3 regions of the Paraburkholderia sp. Ac-20342 genome follow, and region 3 is predicted to be linked to each of the others. Evidence: predicted binding sites of a transcription regulator. Region 3 holds the regulator's gene; each other region holds the start of a gene.

Region 1 (7,152 bases), on a different contig from region 3:
CCATTTCTCGAACGGCTCCCCCATCGATACCCACACATCCGTATAGATGAAGTCCGCGCCCCTCACCGCTTCGCCGGGCTTTTCAGTCAAGGTGAGACGCGCGCCGGTGGTGGCCGCGATGGCGCGGCACTGTTCTATCAGTTCGTCGTGCGGCCACAGACGACGCGGCGCGCACAGGCGGACATCCATGCCGAGTTTCGCACCCACGATCATCAGCGAATTGCCGGTATTGTTGCGCGCGTCGCCAATGTAACAATAGCTGATCTGATGCAAAGGCTTATCACTGTGTTCGTGCATCGTCAGCATGTCGGCCAGCATCTGCGTCGGATGGAATTCGTCGGTCAGACCGTTGTAGACCGGCACCCCCGCATATTTCGCGAGTTCCTCGACGATCTCCTGGCCATATCCCCGATATTCGATCGCGTCGTACATGCGGCCCAGCACGCGAGCCGTATCCTTCATCGATTCCTTATGTCCGATCTGCGAACCTGCCGGATCGATATAGGTCACGTGAGCCCCCTGATCGTGCGCGGCGACTTCGAACGCGCAACGAGTGCGCGTCGACGTCTTTTCGAAAATCAGCGCGATATTCTTGCCGTTCAGGCGCGGCGTTTCCGTACCGGCATATTTCGCCCGCTTCAGATCTCTCGACAGGTCGAGCAGGTAGCGGATCTGGCGCGGTGTGTATTCGATCAGCGTGAGGTAGCTTCGGTTATGTACGTTGAACATGATGATTTCCGTTAGTCGGTCATTTCCGGAGCGCGTCAGAGAGGGATAGCGTCCCGCTCGATCGGACAGCTCAGGCAGTGGGTACCGCCTCGGCCTCGCCCAAGCTCGCCACCGGGGATTTCGATGACCTCGACACCGGCCTGGCGCATCTTCCGGTTAGTGCAGGTATTGCGGTCGTAGGCGAGCACCACCCGGCGATCGAGTGCCAGCACGTTATTGCCGTCATCCCATTGCTCGCGTTCTGCTTCATAGGTGTCGCCGCCGATAGTCAATACGCGCAGCGAGCCGAGACCCAATGCCTTCGCCACGACAGCAAGAAATTTTTCCTCATGACGTTCGTAGCGAATCTCGCCGGGTTCATCTCCGGGATAAAGGCTGGTGCACCGGATGGCATCCGCGACGTCCGGATAAATGCTGACGAAGTCGACGTCGATAAACGAAAACACCGTGTCCAGATGCATGGACGCGCGCGCTTTCGGCAACTGGCAGGCGATCACCCTTTTGGCGCCGTGACCGGCAAACAAGGCGCGTGCGACCTGCGTGACCGCCTGCGGACTCGAGCGCTCCCCCATGCCGATCAGCACGATGCCTCCGCCGATCGGCATCACGTCGCCGCCTTCGAGCGTCTCGACGCCATAGCTCGTCTCGGGACCGCCCCACCATGTCTTGACCTCGCCGGCAAAGCGCGGATGGAAGGCATACACGGCGGCAAGAAGCAAGGTCTCTTTCCGCCGCGCGGCCCAGAACATCGGATGCAGCGTGACGCCGCCATACACCCACGCGCTCGGATCACGCTGGAATATCAGATTGACGAGCGGCTGGATCACAAAGTCCGAGCGCTCGAGATAGCCGCCGAACAGCCCGCGAGCGTCGAACGGCAGTTCAGCCTTCGCCACCCCGCCAATCAGCACGTCAGCCAGTTGCTGCGCGGGCATCTCTTCGAGCCACAGCCGCAACTCACGCAGCATGCCTGTTCCGACTTCTTCTTCAACGATGCGCCGGTCCAGAATCCAGTCGCGTGCCACCGGATTCAGACACGTTTCGGCGAGCAGGTGGTGGAATTCCAGTACCTCGACGCCCCGTTCGCGCAGCACACCGGTGAATACCTTGTGATCCTCGATTGCCCGGTCGACCCAGATCACATCGTCGAACAGCAACGCTTCGCGATTCGCTGGCGTCAAGCGCCGATGCGCGAGCCCGGGACTGCAAACCATGACCGTGCGCAGCCTGCCGGCCTCCGAATGAACGCCTGAAGCCATCGTTACCCCCTGGAAGTAGATTGCTCGATTACGACGTACGTATAAAGCCGCGTGCTTCCATCGCTTTCCGTCTTGCGATAGATGCCCTGAATCTCATTTTCGAAGCCGGGAAAACGGTTGCCGCCTTCCTCGAACATCCGGAAGTAGTCGAGCATCGGCAACGCCTTTTCGTCATATCGTTCGCCTGGCACAATCACGCCGATGCCAGGCGGATAGACCAGTGCGAGCGTGGCTGCGATCCGGCCGCCGATGTGCTCGATCGGCAACAGCTCGACGTTATTGCGCACGAGTTCGTGCATCGCCTCCTGCGGCAGCATGGCGGCCTGGGGGAAATGCGACGCGCGAAACTGCTCCCGCTGCAGACGGCTGACGTTATGCTCGCGATAAAAGCCGTGCATCTGCGCGCAAAGATCACGCAGCCCGACACCGGCGTAACGCTTGCGATGGGCCGCGACAAAAGATGGGATGACATCGTCGAGCAACGCGTTGTCGTCGTGCAGTTGCTTGAACCGTACCAGCGCGGAAAGCAGCGTGCCGGCCTTCGACGATTCCAGCCCAGGTGTCAGTAGAAACAGAATGCTGTTCAGATCGTTCTTCTCGGGCACGATCCGCACTTCGCGTAGGAACTCGGCGAGCACCGCCGCCGGAATGCCATGCTCTGCGTATTCACCAGTGCCACGATCGAAGCCGGGCGTGAGCAACGTCAGCTTGTTCGGGTCGGTCATCGCATAGCCCGCCGCCAGCGGGCCAAAACCGTGCCACTTCTGCCCCGGGACCAGTTCCCAGCAGTCCGCACTCGCGGCCAGCCGTTCGGTTGGCACGTCTTCCCAACGCTCGGTCCGATTCTCGAACTGGACCACATCCGGCACGAACGGATCGAAGAACCATTGCCGCGCCGAATCGGTTTCAGTGGTTTCGTACTCGCGGCGCAGCGCGCGAATCTTCTTGCGCATTTCAATGCCGAGCCGAATGGTGTCATCCCACAGCACTTCGCCTGAACGGCCGCGCATCATCTGCGCACCAACGTCGAGCGATGCGAACAGCGGGTAGAACGGCGAGGTCGACGCATGCTGCATGAACATTTCATTGAAGCGCCGATGGCTCACCTGTCTGCGCTGTCCATCCAGGTGCTCATCCTTGACGTGAATCTGCGATGCCTGCGAAAAACCCGCCAGTTGTTTGTGCGTCGATTGCGTGGCGATAATGCCGGGAGCGGACGCATCCAGTCCTTCGAGACCCATTGCGAAGTGACCTTTGAACAACGGGTGAAATTTCATGAATCCGGCCCATGCTTCGTCGAACAGAATGTACTCGCACAGCCGCCCGATTTTCTCGATGAGCATTTGCGCGTCGTAGATCGTGCCGTCATAGGTGCATTGTTCGATGATCGCGACGCGAAACGGCCTTTCGCGCTGCCAGGCGTGCGGGTCCTTGATCAACGGGTTACGCCGGATGCTGTCGCGAACGCACCTTTCGTCGAGCGCATCGAAATCGATCGGCCCGATCATGCCGTGTGCGTTGCGCGTGGTCGGCAGATAGATCGGGATGCCGCCGCCCAGCAACAGCGCACCGTGATGGGCGGCCTTGTGGTTGTTGCGGTCGAACAGCACGAGGTCGCCCGGCGCTACCAGTGCGGTCAACGCGATCTTGTTCGACGTCGAGGTCCCGTTGAGCACGAAATACGTCCGTTCCGCGCCGAATATGCGCGCGGCAGCCTTTTGCGCCGCCAGTGCCGGGCCTTCATGCACAAGCAGATCGCCCAGTTCGACGACCGAGTTATCCAGGTCATTGCGGAATACGGCTTCGCCCAGATGCTTGACGAACGCGCGGCCAATCGGGCTCTTCTGATAAAACACCCCGCCGTTGTGGCCCGGGCAGGTCCACATCTGATTGGCCTGCTCCGCGTAGTCCACCATCGCGCCGAAGAACGGCGTCTTGAGCGAATCGGCGTAGCTGTGCAAATGACTCACCAGATTGCGCGCAACGAATTCCGGCGTGTCTTCCTCGATGAAGATGTAGCCCGTCACCTGACCGAGCACCGCCACAGGAATTTCTTCCAGCAGATGACGCTCCACCAGAATGAAGACCGGCACATCCAGGCCGCGCTCGCGCACGAACCGGACAAACGACTCGACGTCACTTTCCGGTTCACTCAGCGACCATTCGACAACGATGCATCCCGTTGACGCGTCGCTGCGGATAGCGGAACAGGCCTCGGCGGGTTCGGCGGTGATCGTCGTGCCGTAACCGAGCCGGCCGAGTTCATCGACAATGCGCTGCAGCCGCGAAGACGGCAATGTCGGCGGCAGTGGCATCGCGCAACAAAACAGGAAACCAAACATCTGGTCGTATGGCATCGTGATTCCTGATGAAAATACCGCAATGGAACAGGGTTCGGCGTCCACGCCGAACGGTTCAGCTCAGCTTGACCGTGCCGCGAGCGAACAGCACCAGCGCGGCAATCGCCACGGCGGTCAGAATCACGGCGACGACGATTTCCCGGCGAGTGAAAACCGGTTCAGTGGGTGCGTGCTCGCGCCGGGCCCACCAGAACACTGGGAATCCGATGGCAAAAAGAATGGTCGACATCAGAACGAACTGCGGGCCGGCCGCGTAAAGCAGCCAGACCGCATAGACCGTCCCCAGCACACCGGTCCAGATCGACTCGCGAACGGTTTCGCCCGCACTCGCCTCGTACTTCGATTGCAACGCATAGCGCCATAGGAACGCGGTGCTGGCGAGGTAAGGCGGCAGAATCATGACGCCGGTGATCGAGATCAACCAGTTCCATGCGTCATGGGCAAAAAGCACGACGAACACCGCGAGCTGCATCGTGGCGCTCGAAATCCACAGCGACGGCGCGGCGGCGTGGCGGCGGTTTTCGCGCGCCAGAAACTTCGGAAATACGCCATCCTTCGCGCCTTCATACGGCAACTCGGCGACCAGAATCGTCCACGCGAGCCAGCAGCTCAGCAGCGACAACATCAGTGCCACCGAAATAAAGACCGCGCCCCAATCTCCGACCGCCGCTTTCAGCACGTAGGCGGCGGACGGCGATGCGAGCCCCGCGAGCTGCGCCTGATGCATCACGCCGAAAGGTAACGCAGACAACAGGAAGTACAGCACGGTGCAGACGAGCAGGCCGAGAAACGTTGCGACACCCACCTGCGACGCCTTGTCCGCGCGATCCGAAACGACGACAGCACCCTCGATGCCGATAAAAACCCATAGCGTGACGAGCATCGTGCTCTTGACCTGGCCGAGCAGGCTGCCCAGATGTTGCTGCTGCCCCCAGAAGTCATACGAGAACATCCCGCCCTTGATCGCCACCGCCATCGCGCACAGGGCAACCGCAATGGTGCCGATATTCAGCACGCTCGAAATCACGTTCAGGATCGCTGCCCGCTTCACACCGGACAGCACGACGAAATTCATCACCCAGATCAGCAGCGACGCGCCAATGATTGACGGCCAGTTATTACCGCTCTTGAAGATCGGGAAAAAATAGCCCACGGTCTGCATGAACAACACCGCAAACGCGACGTTGCCGAACGCGGCCGACAGCCAGTATCCCCATGCCATTTCGAAACCAGCCAGCGGACCGAAGCCTTCTTTCGCATACGAGTAGATGCCGGCCTTCAGATCCGGCCGTTTGTCGGCCAGCGTGCGAAACGTGTTCGATAAAAAGAACATGCCGATCAGCGTAATGACCCACGCGATCACCACTGCAGCAAGCCCCACGCCTTGCGCCATGTTTTGCGGCAGATTGAATGCGCCCCCGCCGATCATCGATGCAATGACGACTCCCGTGAGCAGCGGCAGGCCCAACTTCCGGCTGCGGGCCTGGGACACGCCAGAAGGTTGCGCTTGAGCACCGCTCAAAATGCCATGCGGCTGATCCATTGTTTCTCTCCTGGTGCCGGGTGGGTGCGCGGCCGCGCGGCACGGTGAATTTCTGATTGGAACGGTGACCGTCAGCCTTGAAGCTCCGCACCTGACCGGTTGTTGCAATCGAGAATAGAAGACTTCGACCTGCCCCAATTGATCTGTATCAAGCTGCACGCGGACCGGCGGGCTTGAGACCGAAGCGGGCTTCCGCCCCTACCCCATCTACATCCCGTCTACACCCAACGACACCGATAGCGTCTTCGACATCTTGAGTTGCACCCAGGTCATGCCTTCGCGAAACCCGGCGAGTACAGCCTCGCGTTCACTCGGAAAAATGCTGCTGTGAGTGAACTTGTGAGTGAATGTGCCTTCCGGTGTGGTGTGGCTAAGCTGGATCGAGCAGTCGTAACCGCCCATGGCCTGATGCGTCTCCACCGACACCGACCAATTACCGTCACTAACATTTCCGCAAAGCGCCATGACTCGCTCCTGATGTTTCGTTTAACCAGATTGATGACGCATATGCCGAACCATCGTATGGGAGAAGCGTCCGGCAACTTTGATATGAATCACAGGGTGGCAAAGTGGCGAGATACGCCGAAGCCGCGCCGAAACGACAGGCGACGGGTGGAAGTGCACGGCGGCGTCTCAGCAAACGTTGTTTGATCCAACTCAATCGAAATACCGACACCACGCGTATGTTGGGCCAACGCTCCTCCAGATGCGAAGGTGGTGCGCTCGCACTCCGATTGCGGCGAACATGAAAAGGAAAACAACATGCAAAACTCCGCCCCCATTCATGCACAAACGCGGCGCGACGACCTCGGCAGCAGCACCGCAGAGGTCGGCAGGTTCTATCTTGTCGGCGGCGGCATTGCCTCGCTGGCCGCTGCCGCCTTCCTGATCCGCGACGGCCACGTGCGCGGCTGCGACATCCTCATTTTCGAAGCGCTCGACAAACCCGGCGGCAGCCTGGACGGGGCGGGCAATGCGGAAAGTGGCTGCATCGTGCGCGGCGGCCGCATGCTGGAGAGCAAATATCTATGCACTTACGATCTCTTCTCATCGATTCCGACCCTGGATGACAGCAGGAACGTGACGCAGGAGATCTTCGACTGGAACGAGACTATCCGTACCTCGTCCAGTTCGCGGCTCGTGAGAGACGGCAAACGCGAAAACGCGCCCACTTGCGGACTCGCCGAAAAGCATTTGATGACGCTGGGCCGCCTGGCGATCGAACCGGAAATCATGCTCGGCAACAGCCGGATTGCCGATC
Region 2 (6,951 bases), on a different contig from region 3:
CAGTACGACTCGATGGTCCGGCCGCTGTGCCGCTGGCTGGACGCGCACGGCGTCCAGTTCCAGGCGGACACCCGCGTCACCGATCTGCAGTTCGACGAGACCGGCCCGCTGAATCGTGTGAGCGGCCTTGTTTGCGAACGTGCGGCGCGACGCTTCGAGGTGCCGGTCGGTGCCGCCGACAGAGTGATCGTCACGCTCGGCTCGATGACCGACGCGTCCAGCGTGGGCGGAATGGACCGTCCCGCGTCGCTAGATACGGTCGAGGCGACGGGCGCCTGGAGCCTGTGGAAAAACATCGCGGCCGGCCGGCCTGAATTCGGCCACCCGTCGGTCTTCGCCGATCATATCGACGCGTCGAAGTGGCTCTCGTTCACCGTGACACTGCGCGAACCGACGTTGTTCCGGCTGATCCGCGACCTGACCGGCAATGTCCCCGGCGAGGGCGGCCTGATTACTTTTCCCGAGTCGAACTGGCTCGCCTCGATCGTCTTGCCGCATCAGCCGCATTTCATCGGTCAGCCGGCGGACGTACAGGTGTTCTGGGGCTATGGCTTGCGCGTCGATCAGTCTGGAAATTTCGTCAACAAACCCATGTCCGCCTGCACCGGCCGTGAAATCCTCACGGAAATTCTCGGTCATGTGAAGACGGACGCAGAGGCGGCCCGCATTCTCGAACACGCCAACTGCATCCCGTGCATGATGCCGTTCATTACCAGCCAGTTCCTGCCACGCAGCCGCGGCGACCGGCCCGCCGTGGTGCCCGAAGGCTGGCGCAACGTCGCTTTTATCGGACAGTTCTGCGAACTGCCGGACGACGTCGTGTTCACCGTCGAATACTCGGTGCGCTCGGCACAGAATGCCGTCTACACGCTGCTCGGGCTCGATCGGAGCGCACCGGATGTCTACAAGGGGCAGCATGACCCTCGAGTCATCTACAACACATTCTCGACGCGGCGGGACCACTAGTCAGCGATTGCCGGGCGGCCAGAAGCGTGCCGCCCGCATCGGGAAGAGCGGGACAGCGGCCCTGCATGAAAAGGCGGCGCGCTTGTCCGCAGGTTCGCGCATCTCGCGCAGCGACCGAGGGTCACCTCGGCCGACGAGCTTCGACATCAGTCGCGCCTACCACCGCACCATTGATCTGAATCAACGCGGCGGACTCGCCCGCTCATAGACTCAGATCACGCGTTCGTGCGCCACTCACCTACTTCTGGAGCTTTGCAATGAGCTACAAAACCATCGTCGTTCACCTGGACACGAGCCAGCGCGTGCATCCACGGCTCGAAATGGCATTGCACCTCGCGAAGCACTTCGGCGCCCATCTAACCGGTGTATTTGCCGTGTTCAGTCCCGATCCGCGCTCGCTGTACGTAATGGACGGAACCGCCGACTACTACACCGCGCATGAACAGTTGCGTGCCGAACGGCGCGGGGCGATCGAGCGTCTGTTTCACGCGGAGTTGCGCCGCGCGGAGATCGCGGGTGAGTGGATCGCCGTCGATGATCCAGCCAATCTGGCGGTGCCGCTTCTAGGCCGTTACGCCGATCTGGTGATTGCCAGCCAGGATGACCCGCACGATCCGGAATCGTACGTCGGCGACTATTTCCCCGAAAACCTCGTCATGTCCGCTGTCCGACCGGTGCTGCTGGTGCCGCATGCCACCCGCGTCACTTCCCCCGGCGACCACGTAATGGTCTGCTGGGACGGTAGCCGCGAAGCCACTCGCGCCGTCCACGATGCACTGCCGTTCATGCGCACCGCCCGGCTCACCACGATCGTCGCCGTGAACGGAGGCCGCGGCGAACCGGGCGCGCGCATTCCGGGCACCGACATCGCGACGGTGATCGCGCGGCACGGCATCCGTGTCGAGATCAGGGACGTCGATGCGAGCTCAGGTGGCCCGATCGGCGACACGTTGCTCTCCGAGGCGGACGCTCTCGGCGCGGATCTGCTCGTGATGGGCGCCTATGGCCACTCACGCTGGCAGGAACTGCTGATGGGCGGGGCAACCCGCACGATCCTGAAGTCGATGACCGTGCCCGTGTTGATGTCGCATTGAACCTGTACTCCGCACGCTCACCCGCAGCGTACTTTACGCAGGCCGGGCCGCCCGCTCCAATTCAAAGCACCCCGCACATCGAGGCGCTTCGCCCCTCGTCCAGATCCTGCGCACGCGGGATCGCCACACCTCGCCGCCCATCGGGACACTGGCATGATCCGTGCGATTCGCGCAAAATGGGCGGCGCACGCGGCACACGGGGCGAAGGCTGAACGCAACCGAAGCGGGAAACATCGTGGCATTGTGACCCACTCCGCGCCCAACATCGACCGGCACCGCGGATTGTCTTTCACCCAAAGAGGCGCGCATGCCCCATTACGGTAAAACGCCCTTCATGTCCGGCTCATCACCGCGGGCGCGAGTCGCCGCGCTTGTGCGACGTCCTGCGTTTGTCGGAGCGCTCGCCTTTGCCGTCGCGCTCGTGCTCGCGCTGGAAATATGGCGCTGGACGGTGGACCTGTCGCTGCGCGAAGCCCCGCTCAGGGAAAACAGCTTGCTGATAGCGTGCATCGCGGCTGCCTGTCTCTTCGCCGTCGCGGCCTTTCTGATCGCACACACACACGGTGCCTACACAGCGACAAACGAGGCACGCAATCTGTCCAGCGCCAACGCGGCACGCTTGATGGGGATCATCCGCTCATCGATGGAAGCCATCATCACTGTCGACGAACGGCAAAACATCATCATCTTCAATCCCATGGCCGAACATGTGTTCGGCTGCAGTGCGGAGGAGGCGCTCGGCGCCTCGCTCTCGCGCTTCATTCCGGAGCGTTTTCGCGCGACGCACGCGCGGCATGTCGAACAGTTCGGCGTGACGGGAGTGTCCGAGCGGCAGATGGGCAAGCAGCAGCGCGTGCTGTTCGGCCTGCGCAGCAACGGTGAAGAGTTTCCGATCGAGGCGTCGATTTCCCAGGTTCGCGACGGCGATAACAAGCTTTATACGGTGATGCTGCGCGACATCACCGAGCGCGTGAAAGCGGAGGATGCGCAGCGTAAATCGCGCGAGGAACTGCGCGAACTCTCAGCCAATTTGCAGAAAGTTCGCGAGGAAGAAAAAACCCGCATTGCCCGCGAATTGCATGACGACCTCGGACAGCAGTTGACCGCGCTGAAAATGGACCTTTCCGCAGTCGAACAGGCGCTGGAAAGCACGGCGGAACCCGAGCTTCTGCAGCAACTGCGGGGCATGCGGCGGCTCATCGACGTGACCGTTGCGTCGGTACGCCGCATCGCCGCCGATCTGCGCCCGGTCATGCTCGACGACCTCGGTCTGATTCCGGCGATCGAATGGCTCGCCAACGACTTCACGAACCGCTATGGCATCGATGTGAACCGCGACATCGACGTCGGTGACATGCATTTCGCGCCGGCAGGCGCGACCACGCTGTTCCGTATCGTCCAGGAGGCATTGACCAATGTGGCCCGCCATGCGGAGGCCACCGTCGTCACACTCACGGTGCGCATCCAGGCCGATGCCTGCGTCGTGCAGGTCGCGGACAACGGTCGCGGTGCCACCGCATCGACGCCGTCCGCGGAAAAATCCTTTGGCTTGCTCGGCATCCGTGAACGTGCGTACATGCTGGGCGGCACGGTCGAGATTCACACTTCCAACGGCAAAGGCTTCGTTCTGGTCGTCACCTTTCCAACCGCGGCCGTCCAACTGCAGGAGAGCCAAACATGATTCGAGTGCTGATTGCCGACGACCACGCGCTTGTGCGCGATGGTCTGCGACATATCCTGCAGAACGCAAAAAGCTTCGAAGTGGTCGGTGAAGCCAGCGACGGCGTCAGCACGATTGCGTTAGCTCGCTCGCATCCGGCCGAGGTGCTCGTGCTGGACCTGTCAATGCCGGGGCGCAACGGCGTCGAGTTGATCAAGCAGATCAGGGATGAGCTACCGGCGCTGCGCATTCTTGTGCTCACCATGCACGCAGAGCAACAGTACGCCGTGCGAGCCTTCAAGGCTGGTGCGTCGGGATATCTCACCAAGGAAAGCGCCAGCGCCGAACTGGTTTCGGCGGTCACCAAGGTGGCCGGCGGCGGAGTCTATGTCAGCCTCGCCATGGCTGAACGCTTTGCGCAGAGCCTGAACGATCCCGCCGACACGCTGCCTCATCAGCGCCTGTCCGACCGGGAATTCGATGTGTTCCGCCGCATCGCCACAGGGCAAACGCTCACTGAGATTGCCACCGAACTGTGTGTCAGCAGCAAAACAGTGAGTACCTATAAAACCCGTATCCTCGAGAAAATGCAGATGCCGCACGAAGCCGCGCTGGTGCGCTACGCCACGCGTCACAAACTGCTTGGGGACGACGAGGACATCTAACGAGGTCACAGCACCTTTATCGCGACGCCCGCTCCGCCGTCCTGGCCCTCGCCGCTCGCGCCCCCACTCCGCTGTCGCGAGGCGCGCGTAGGAAATTCCCTACACGAGCTTCGCACTCCCCTACCTCAAGCTCGTTCGCCGCCGATTTTATTTTGAGATAGAGCGGCCGATACTGCGAGCCATGAACTCAAGCTCGTCACTGCCAACCTTGCGCGTGTTCCTCGTCGAGGACACGATTTCAATCAGGAAACGCATGGCAGCGCACTTCGCTACGATCAAGGGTGTGCAGATCGTGGGCGTTGCCGAAGAACCCCTCCCCGCGCTTGACGGCATCGAGCGCACGAGCGCGGACCTTGTGGTGATGGATCTGCATCTGACCGGCGGCACCGGTATGGAGCTGTTGCGTGGTCTCGCGCAAAGCCGGTCCCCGGTGATCACGATTGTGCTGACGAACCATTCGGACAACGGTTTCCGTCAGGCGTGCCTCGCCAACGGCGCGCAGTATTTCTTCGACAAAACGAGTGAATTCGATCTCGCCTGCAACACGATCAGGCAGATTACCCACGAGCGCTGCACACGTGGCCTTCATTATCCTGGAGCACATCATGTCTGACGTTGTCGACTTTTCCGAAGCCCGGATCGTCGCGCAAGCCTCATTGCCCTCGCCGCGAACCGCTGGTGCTGCAACGCCAGCCCCGAAGCGCTCGGGCGCCAATTGCTCGGCTTGCGCGATGCACGCGTTCTGCCTGCCAGAAGGCCTGACACCGGCCGAGACCGAACGGATCGAAGCGCTGATCTGCCCATCGCGCACGATAAGAAGCGGGGAATCGCTGTTCCGCGCGGGGGACTCGTTCCAGAACATCTATGCCGTTCGGGCCGGCTCCTTCAAAACGGTCGTAATGCATCGTGACGGCCGCGAACATGTCACGGGGTTTCATCTGGCCGGCGATGTGCTCGGCCTCGACGGTATCTGTTCAGGGCAGCACAGTTGCGACGCGCCAGCCATCGAGGACAGCAAGGTCTGCATCATCCCGTTCCATCTTCTCGAAACCATGTGCCGCGACGTCAAGGCAGTGCAGCAGCATGTGCATCGACTGATGGGCGGCGAGATCGTGCGCGAGGCGACACTCATGATGCTGCTCGGCACGATGTCCGCTGACCAGCGCGTTGCAACGTTTCTGCTGAATATGTCGAGCAAGCTCAAATCACGCGGCTACTCGCCGGCCGAGTTTCACCTGCGTATGACGCGCGAAGAAATCGGCAGCTACCTCGGTTTAAAACTCGAAACCGTCAGCCGCATGATGTCGAAGTTCCAGAAAGCCAGGCTGATCGACACGCACGGCAAGCAGATCAGAATTCTTGATATGGACGGCCTCGCCCGGGTGTAGTTGCAAAGGCCGCGTCAGGTGCACCACCGACGCCGTTCGCCATTCGTCGTTCACTCCACGGAAACACCATTTGCACGTGAGCACGGGTACCTCAACTGCAAATGCATCCGCGAACCAGTGAAAAAACATCGGCTTGACGTGCGTCAATCGTAACGGCGTCCCGCACCCTACACTGATCCTGAAACCTTTCGTGGAGTGTGTGTCGTGAATGCCGCTTCCCCGCAATTTCTTACCGCGATCCTGTTTGCGGCATTACTGACAGCAAATGGCGCAGCGCGCGCGCAGTCCGAGCCGACCGCTCTCGTCAATCAACAACATTGCATGTTCTGCCATACCCGCGACGCACCCTTCCTCGCGCCTTCGTTCGAACAGATCGCGGAACGCTATCGCGACGTGCCGGGTGCACAGGCGATGCTCGAACACAAGCTGCGGGTCGGCGGCAAAGCACATTGGGGCGATGCAGCCATGCCACTGCCGCCGGATCGCGGCGGCCCGATCACTCCGGAAGACGCGCACGTGTTGATCCAGTGGGTTCTGAGGCAGTCAGCCGGCTAGTCGCGATCTGCAGATGCACGCGCTACACCAGGAGAAAGTCATGCGTCTCACCATCCACCTCGACACGTTCGATCGCATCAATCCAATGGCATTCGTCATCCTGTGGCTCGACAAGGAAACGCGCCAATGGTCGCGTGAAGGACACCTGGGGCTCGAACTGCCCGAGTGGGGCACGCTGCACGTCGACTGCGGCAACACACTCGTGTGCGGTCCGCATGATTCAACACCCACCTGCGTGCTCGAAGGACTCGATCTGAACGCGCCCGGCAGTTCGTTCGAAGGAGAAACCGGACGTGCCCAATGGTGTGCCAATAAAGGTCAAGCGCTGATGAGCGGCCAATGGCACGTGCAATGTATCGACACCGAATGCATCGACCCGGAAAGCAGCTTTTTTGCAGGCGACGAGACACGCTGAACACCGTGTGAATCATCACGATAAGGAAGACTGACAGCGGGTCTGGACGGCATGCGGCACGCGTATGGCCCCTATTCTATCGGCCTCTGCAGCCACTCAGCTACCGACTCCCAGCGGGCTGGCCGGACGCTGCTAACCGGCCGTTCGCCCAAGCCGGACAGAGCGGCGACTCTCACATCCGCGAGCGCGTACTTACGATTCGTTGCCG
Region 3 (7,152 bases):
ATCAGGCAGAGAATTAGCAGGGGATAGCCGGCAGAACACGGTTGGAACGCTAGAGGGGGTCGCCGCGGCTATGACTCGGTGGTCAGAAAGATGGTTTCCGGATGCGTATATCTTTGCTGCGATCGCAGTTATTGTTGTTGCGGTTGGAGCGATGGCGATTGGAGCGCCAGTTAAAACGGTTGGGCGCGCGTTCGGTGATGGCTTCTGGACGTTAATTCCTTTCACCATGCAAATGGTCATCGGCGCTATCTCTGGATACGTAGTCGCTGTTTCTCCTCCGGCAGCGAAAGTGATGAATCGACTGGCTCGTTTACCGAGAGGGCCACGTTCTGCCGTTGCATTTGTCGCATTCGTGAGTATCTCCACATCGCTCCTGAACTGGGCAATCAGCCTGATCTTTAGTGGTCTATTGGTCCGGGTTCTCGCGAGGCGCGAAGATTTGCGCATGGATTACCGGGCAGCGGGTGCTGCTGCTTACCTGGGCCTAGGAGCCACATGGGCTCTGGGCCTAAGTTCTTCTGCGGCCCAATTACAGGCGAATCCGGAAAGCCTTCCTAAGGGACTGCTCGCTATCACCGGCGTTATTCCATTTTCCGAAACAATTTTTCTTCCACAGTCGTTCTTGGTGGTTGCTGTTCTGACAATAATTTCAGTCCTAATCGCATACTTTTCAGCGCCAACAGGTGATCGGGTACGCACTGCAGTGGATATGGGCGTTGACGTTAGTGACCAGGAGACGCGGTTAAGCGCTCCGGTTCGACCTGGAGATCGGCTTGACCACTCGCCGGTTATTACAATCATGATCGTCCTGCTTGGAGCAGTCTGGATATGGCACGAGTTCACTACGAAAAACCCTATACTCGCGATCTCAAACCTGAACACCTACAACTTTGTCTTTTTGATGCTTGGGATGCTATTGAATTGGCGGCCCAAACGCTTCCTTAATGCGATTGCGAAATCTGTGCCATCTACGGCAGGCGTCCTTATCCAGTTCCCGCTTTACGGCGGAATAGCATTCATCCTCACCAAGGCTGCCGTCCCGTCGGGTGTACCACTGTCCGAGCACCTTGCGCACTTCTTTGTTGCGATTTCTTCTCACTCCAGCTTCTCAGCAGTCATGGGCTTGCACTCCGCAATATTGGGATTCTTCATCCCCTCAGGTGGCGGTAAATGGATAATCGAAGCCCCTTATGTAATCGAGACCGCAAAAGCTGTGCAGGTTCATCTGGGTTGGGCAGTCACGGTTTATAACGCCGCTGAAGCGCTTCCCAACCTCATCAACCCTTTTTGGATGCTGCCGCTTCTAGGAGTCTTAGGATTGCGCGCCAGAGACGTAATCGGTTTTACGTTTACGCAGTTGCTAGTGCATTTTCCCGTTGTTATCTTCCTTCTTTGGGCTCTGACTAGCACTCTTCAATATCATCCACCTTGGATGCCTTAGAAATCCGGAGAACATAATTGTCGAATTTTTCGACATTATTATTTTATATTGATATGTAACCTAAGCCAAATAGTATGTTATTGCGTCTGAGATGAGATGATTCATGGTAAAAAAATGAAGCAAGAATCTCTTTTGGAGGCCATGCAATCGCCTGGGGGGCTGAGCTGCACGGTAGAATCCCCTGGTGATTGCTATGGATAACTTATCGGTCTTATGCCAGATTCCGCCAATGTGCGTGGGGCAGTGGAATTGCGAAGGGGTTGTCAGCTATTTGTGCCGGCTGGCCAAAGCACATGCGGTTGCCGTCGATGATCTCGTCAACCGTCGCCATGCTCGGGATACGATTTCCGGAGATGGAGGCACTTTTCCTGGTGGAATCGTAGTGCCGCCGTTTCCCTGTTTGCGCGCGGACGTACGGAAAGGCTCGAAACGGCTCTGGCGAGAGTAACAGGACTGTCCGCGGTCCGTTACCTTTCGCTTGCGGCGCTCGTGTCAGTGCTGGACCTGGCTGGGTGGCAGCCGATGGGCCGCGTCATTGTCCCGAATGTTTGCGCGAGAGATCGTATCCGGCGGCGTTGCGCCCGATTCTTTGGGATGTCAGTGTCGTTACCGTATGCCCGCGGCATGCGATGCGGCTCGCTCGTTCGACCTGTGGCAGTCCGCCAGCGCGTCGCCTTGGACTATGGTGGCGACGGCAGGTGCCCGGGGTGTGCGCCAGATGCGGCAGTCTGGGCCTGTCATGTGTAAGTATCGGGGTTGAGCGAGTGACCGATGACGAAATGTGGGTGGCCGCTCAGACCGGGGAGATGATTGCAGCTCTTTCCGGCGGCGAGCGGTTTTCGGCTGATCGCGTCCAACAGGGCGTTCTCGCAATGGCCACTCGCATCGGGGACGGGCGTCCCTATCGCGCGGCGGCCGTCTGCGGTTTCAGTAAAGCGCGTCTGTTCGACTGGGTTCCGCAACCAGCTTCTTGAGCCGCGCATTCTCGTCCTGGAACTGCCTGAGTACGCGGACCTGGTTCGACTCCAGGCCCGCGTACTGCTTTTTTCATCGCTAATACGTCTGCTCGGATATCCCCAGCTGCCGGATCAGGTCCGCCACCGGCATGCCCAGCTCAGCCTGCTTGAGCGCCGCCACGATCTGCTCCACCGGGTACTGTTTGCGTTTCGTCGCCAATCTCCCGTGTCATGGGGAAAATTGCTCCGAAACACTAACACTCATTTCTGTCCAGGATTCCTGCAGCAGATCAATAAAGCGATAGTCGATTTTCCGCGTCAACTATCGCTTAATCCGTCAAACCCCTCACACAGCGGAACCCCGCATAAACATACTGATAATGCGGCTGAAACCAGTTGCGGAATTCCGGCCGCAGCATGCATGCCGCGGTACGCGCCGAGCCGCCTTTGAGCACGTAATGCTGTCCGTCGAAGAAGTTGGCCGAATAGCCGGGATAGAACGGAAACGCTTCGAAGCCGGGCAGTGCGTCGAATAACGTCGAGGTCCACTCCCAGCCATTGCCGAACTGACCTTCGACGCCGAACGTGCTGACGTTGTCCGGATGCGCGTCGACGGGTTGCGGGTCCCAACTGCGGAAGTCGAAATTGCCCGATGCCGCCAGCGGCGCGCCATGCGCGGCGCGCTGCCATTGCGCTTCGGTCGGCAGCGTCTTGCCGGCCCAGCGCGCATAGGCGCTCGCTTCGGCGTGACTGACGTAGACGGGCCAATCGAGCGGCAGCGGCACCTCGTCGAACATCGTGCGCAGCGTCCATTCGCCATGGTCGCTTCGCGCCGCGCGTTGCGACCAGCCGGCCGGATGGTCGATGCGCTCGGCTTCGCGCCACGCCCAGTCACGTGGCGACCACCACTTCGGCTCGCGATAACCGCCGTCCTCGATGAACCCGAGGAACGCGCCGTTCGTCACCATATGGCGGTCGACCTCGAACGCGGGCACCTCGACCTGTCTTGCGCCGAACTCGTTGTCCCAGCCGAAGCGGCCGGCCTCGCGCGTCATGCCGAGCACGGCGGTCCCGGCCGGCACGCTCACCATCGACGACAACGCCCCGCGCCGCTCGGGACGCGTCGCCACGGCCTCACGCAATGCGGTGTCCTTCTGCGCGAGCGGCAACTGATGGAACATGTACGCGAGCGTTTCGGCATGCATCAGACGATGCTCGATCGCGACGTTGAGCAACTGCTCTGCTGCCTCGCCGCGAGCCACGTCGCCGAGGTTGTCGAGCGCGTTGTCGATTTGCCGCCGCGCGCGTACCGCGTACTCGCGCACCGTATCGAGCGAGGGCCAGTCGCTCGGCTCGTCGGTCGGATAGCCGCCGCCGACCGGATCGATGCCGAATGCGAAAAGCTGGTCGAGTTCCGGCGCAAACGCGGGCAGATCGAACAGACGCCGGTCGAACAGATTGCGATCGAAGGCTTCGAGGTGGCCGATATAAAACACGATGCGATGACGTTCGCGGATCGGCCGCTCATAGAGGTGTTCGGGTTTGACGACGGCAAAGAGGGCGTCGGTGATTCGACGCGCGTCGATCAGGCGTTGCACGAGCGGGTGATGCGGAGCAGGGTCGCGATTCATTCGCCGGGTCTCCTAAGGCGGTCGAGCAGAGTTAGCGCAAGGCGCTCACTCCTGTCCCGCGCGAGCGGCTTGCCACGGGGGACGGTCCAAAAACTCTATCCGCTCGCAGGGCCCGTGCCAAGGTGAAAAGTGCGCGAAAAGCGCACGAAAAGCTGCGAGGAATACCGCTGGAAAAAGACGGCATACGGGCCCGTAAGCCCTTTCACGAGCGGGCCGACAGACGGCTCAAACCTGCCGCAGTCCTTCGATATCGACGATGCGAATGTGCTTGCCCTGCGTGTCGATGAGACCTTGCTTTTGAAATCTTGACAGGGTGCGGCTGACGGTTTCGAGCGTCATGCCGAGATAGCTTCCCATGTCCTCGCGCGTCATGCGCAGATTGAATTCGGCCCACGAATAGCCGCGCTGCGCATTGCGTTGCGATACGTCGAGCAGGAACGCGGCGACGCGTTCGTCGGCGGACAGCGAGCCGAGCACCATCATCTGCGCCGCCTCGCTGACGATCTGCGCGCCGAGCAGCTTGTGCATGCGTTCCTGCATCGAACTGATCTCGCGGCACAGCAGCTTCAGCGCGCTGTACGGCACGATGCAGACGCTGCTGTCTTCGAGCGCGACGGCACTGCACGCATGCACGTCCGCGCTGATGCCGTCGAGCCCGAGCGCTTCGCCGGCAAGGCGCAAGCCCGTGACCTGCTCGCGGCCGTCGCGATGAACCATCACCGTTTTCATCGAGCCCGAGCGCACCGCGTAGATGCTGTCGAAGTGGTCGCCGCTGCGATAGAGCGCTTCGCCGCGCTGCACGGAACGCGCCGAGCAGATCAGCGTTTCGAGCTTCGACAGCTCTTCCGGCGACAAGCCCTGCGGCATGCAGAGCTGCCGCATCGAGCAACTCGAGCAGCGCGCGGCGGTGCGTGCGGCTGGGGTCCGGCGGCTGCCGCGCGCGGGCGGCGCGCCGGTGGTGCGATCGGCCGTGCCGGTGGCGCGGGGTAGGGAACGGCTAGCAGCGGAAGAGGTCGGCATGGTCTGCGCGCGGTAAGCGTAAGGGTGAATCGATTGTCCCATCCGTCTTTGCACGGGCCGGGTGGCAAAGTGACGCGTGGGCTGAGTGGGCATTCTGCGAAGCCTGCGCGTTCACTCCGGAGCGGGACGATGAGCCGCCGGGGATTGTGCCGGTGGGTTCTCTGCCGGCGGACACGGCGGCCCGGTTGCCGCCAGGCATCGCGTTGTATGCGGTGCCCGGCGCATGCTGCAACAACTCAGGCGGATTCCTTCCCGGTGCCCGCGGCGGACGGAATCAGCAGCACCGGCAGCGTAGCCTGACGCACGCAGCGCTCGGCGACGCTGCCGAGAATCAGCCGCTGGAAGCCGCGCCGGCCATGCGTGCCCATCACGAGCAGATCGGCGCCGAATTCTTCCGCGGCCTTCAGCACGATATCCGACACATCGCCGAGCGATGACGCCTCGGAAACCGCCGGCTCGCCTCGCACACCCTGGTCGGCCATGGCCTTCGAGAATTCCGCGCGAAGCTCCTGGCCTTCCTCGATCAGCCGGTTGCGCAGAATGGACGGATCGTAGCCGGGCGCCTCGAAATACATCGGCGTGTTTTCGACGACATAGAACGGCCGCAAAACCGCGCCATTGGATTTGGCCAGATCGAGCGCTGCTTCGAACGCACGGCGCGAGGTATTGCTGCCGTCGACCGCGACGAGAATGCGTGTGTACATATCGACTCCGCTTCTGAGAAATGCATTTGCCGCAACCGCTGTGCAACAAACGTTGCAGCGGCCGGGCTCCTCGGTCTTTTATACCAACGAAGCTTAGATGATTGCCGGAAAAGATGCACTCGACCAGGATGTAAATCAAACATTTGCCAAATTTCGCGGCTCAGTCGCTGTGCGACGAGCGTTGCGGCGGCAAGCGCGGGCGATCCCCGGGAAAATACAGGGCGCATAAGTTTTCTCAAGGCGTCACAGGGTTGGCCTTACAATCAGACCATATTCAGACAAGTAGCCCAGTCCGCTGATGAACGATCGTAAAACCAGGGGCTTGCCCGACCAGATTTACGGCGACATTCTCAATCGCATTCTCGAAGGCGAGTACAAGGAAGGCGAGAGATTGCCGACCGAGCATGCGCTCGCCGAGCGTTTCGCGACCTCGCGGCCGACGGTGCGCGAGGCGCTGGCGCGGCTGCGGGCGGACGGCATCATTACGACGCGGCATGGCTCGGGCACGACCGTCGCGCGGCGGCCCGATCCGGACGTGCGCCGCTTCGCGCCGCTCGAAACGCTGTCCGATATCCGCCGCTGCTACGAATTCCGCATCGTGACCGAGGCGGGCGCGGCCGCGCAGGCCGCGCTGAAGGCCGATGCCGAGGACATCGCGGCGATCGAGCAGGCGTGGGACGAACTGGAGCGCATCATCGAAGCCCAGGGGATCGGCGCGAAGGACGACTTCATGTTTCATGTGGCGGTCGCGCGCGCCTCGAAGAACCCGTTTTTCATCACGGTCATGTCGTTTATCGAGGAGCAGATCGTGTTCAGCATGAACCTGTCGCGCAATCTGTCGCTCGTGAAAACGGTGGAGCGGCAGCGGCTCGTGCAGGCCGAGCATATGGCCGTGCTCGATGCGATTCGCCGCAGGGACGCGGCTGCCGCCGAGGCGGCGATGCGCGCGCATCTCGAGAACGCTCTCGAACGGATGTTCGGTTCCTGAGTCGGCGCGCATGCCGCCGGATTGGGTGTCGCGGTGGTCAAGCCACAGCCGGGTTGTTGTCAGGCTGCGAATCGGTGCCACAAACCGGGCTTGGAGTCGGATCGAGAGTCGGGCTTGGAATCGGGCGGAGAGTCGGAGCCGTCGATCAGACGGCGATCAGGGCTGCAAACCGTGACCGTCAAACGGTGTCCATAAACCGGGCCGCGCTCGAATTCGCTTCAGCCGGCGATCAGGCTGCCGCCGCGACCGGTCCGAACAATGCGGTAAGGGTCTTTTCGCTCACTGCAACGTTGAGTGCCACGGCGCGCTCGACGCCGATCTGCATCGGCTCGCCGAGCCGGCTGATGTCGAGGCCGGCGCGGCGCAACATCCGTTCGATCGGTGTGGTTGTCACCGTGACGTAACGTGAGAT

Evidence for each region. The regulator FNR, encoded in region 3, switches genes on or off when oxygen is low (the NO sensors DNR and NnrR bind a similar motif). The targets are predictions, from matches to a motif close to TTGATNNNNATCAA.
Region 1: G3N58_RS18550 (basic amino acid/polyamine antiporter) is a predicted target of FNR. The motif match lies at 6,030-6,043, and genes of this name have one in related genera.
Region 2: G3N58_RS18535 (universal stress protein) is a predicted target of FNR. The motif match lies at 1,137-1,150, and genes of this name have one in related genera.

The regions. Positions count from the first base shown of each region.
Region 1 covers NZ_JAAGPQ010000041.1:42,256-49,407, reverse strand. Annotated here, with positions in the region: gene G3N58_RS18565 (ornithine carbamoyltransferase) at 1-732, opposite strand, end outside; gene G3N58_RS18560 (arginine deiminase) at 765-1,988, opposite strand; gene speC (ornithine decarboxylase) at 1,991-4,345, opposite strand; gene G3N58_RS18550 (basic amino acid/polyamine antiporter) at 4,404-5,891, opposite strand; gene G3N58_RS18545 (UDP-glucose 4-epimerase) at 6,099-6,356, opposite strand; gene G3N58_RS18540 (oleate hydratase) at 6,654-7,152, shown strand, end outside.
Region 2 covers NZ_JAAGPQ010000041.1:35,138-42,088, reverse strand. Annotated here, with positions in the region: gene G3N58_RS18540 (oleate hydratase) at 1-966, shown strand, start outside; gene G3N58_RS18535 (universal stress protein) at 1,224-2,060, shown strand; gene G3N58_RS18530 (PAS domain-containing sensor histidine kinase) at 2,368-3,741, shown strand; gene G3N58_RS18525 (response regulator transcription factor) at 3,738-4,385, shown strand; gene G3N58_RS18520 (response regulator transcription factor) at 4,567-4,998, shown strand; gene G3N58_RS18515 (helix-turn-helix domain-containing protein) at 4,964-5,773, shown strand; gene G3N58_RS18510 (cytochrome C) at 6,014-6,328, shown strand; gene G3N58_RS18505 (DUF3564 domain-containing protein) at 6,369-6,743, shown strand.
Region 3 covers NZ_JAAGPQ010000002.1:104,144-111,295, reverse strand. Annotated here, with positions in the region: gene G3N58_RS01295 (TIGR00366 family protein) at 1-1,441, shown strand, start outside; gene G3N58_RS33940 (hypothetical protein) at 2,206-2,415, shown strand; partial or broken gene G3N58_RS01285 (transposase) at 2,396-2,617, opposite strand; gene G3N58_RS01280 (SUMF1/EgtB/PvdO family nonheme iron enzyme) at 2,727-4,028, opposite strand; gene fnr (fumarate/nitrate reduction transcriptional regulator Fnr) at 4,254-5,048, opposite strand; gene G3N58_RS01270 (universal stress protein) at 5,285-5,752, opposite strand; gene G3N58_RS01265 (FCD domain-containing protein) at 6,051-6,740, shown strand; gene G3N58_RS01260 (acyl-homoserine-lactone synthase) at 6,970-7,152, opposite strand, start outside.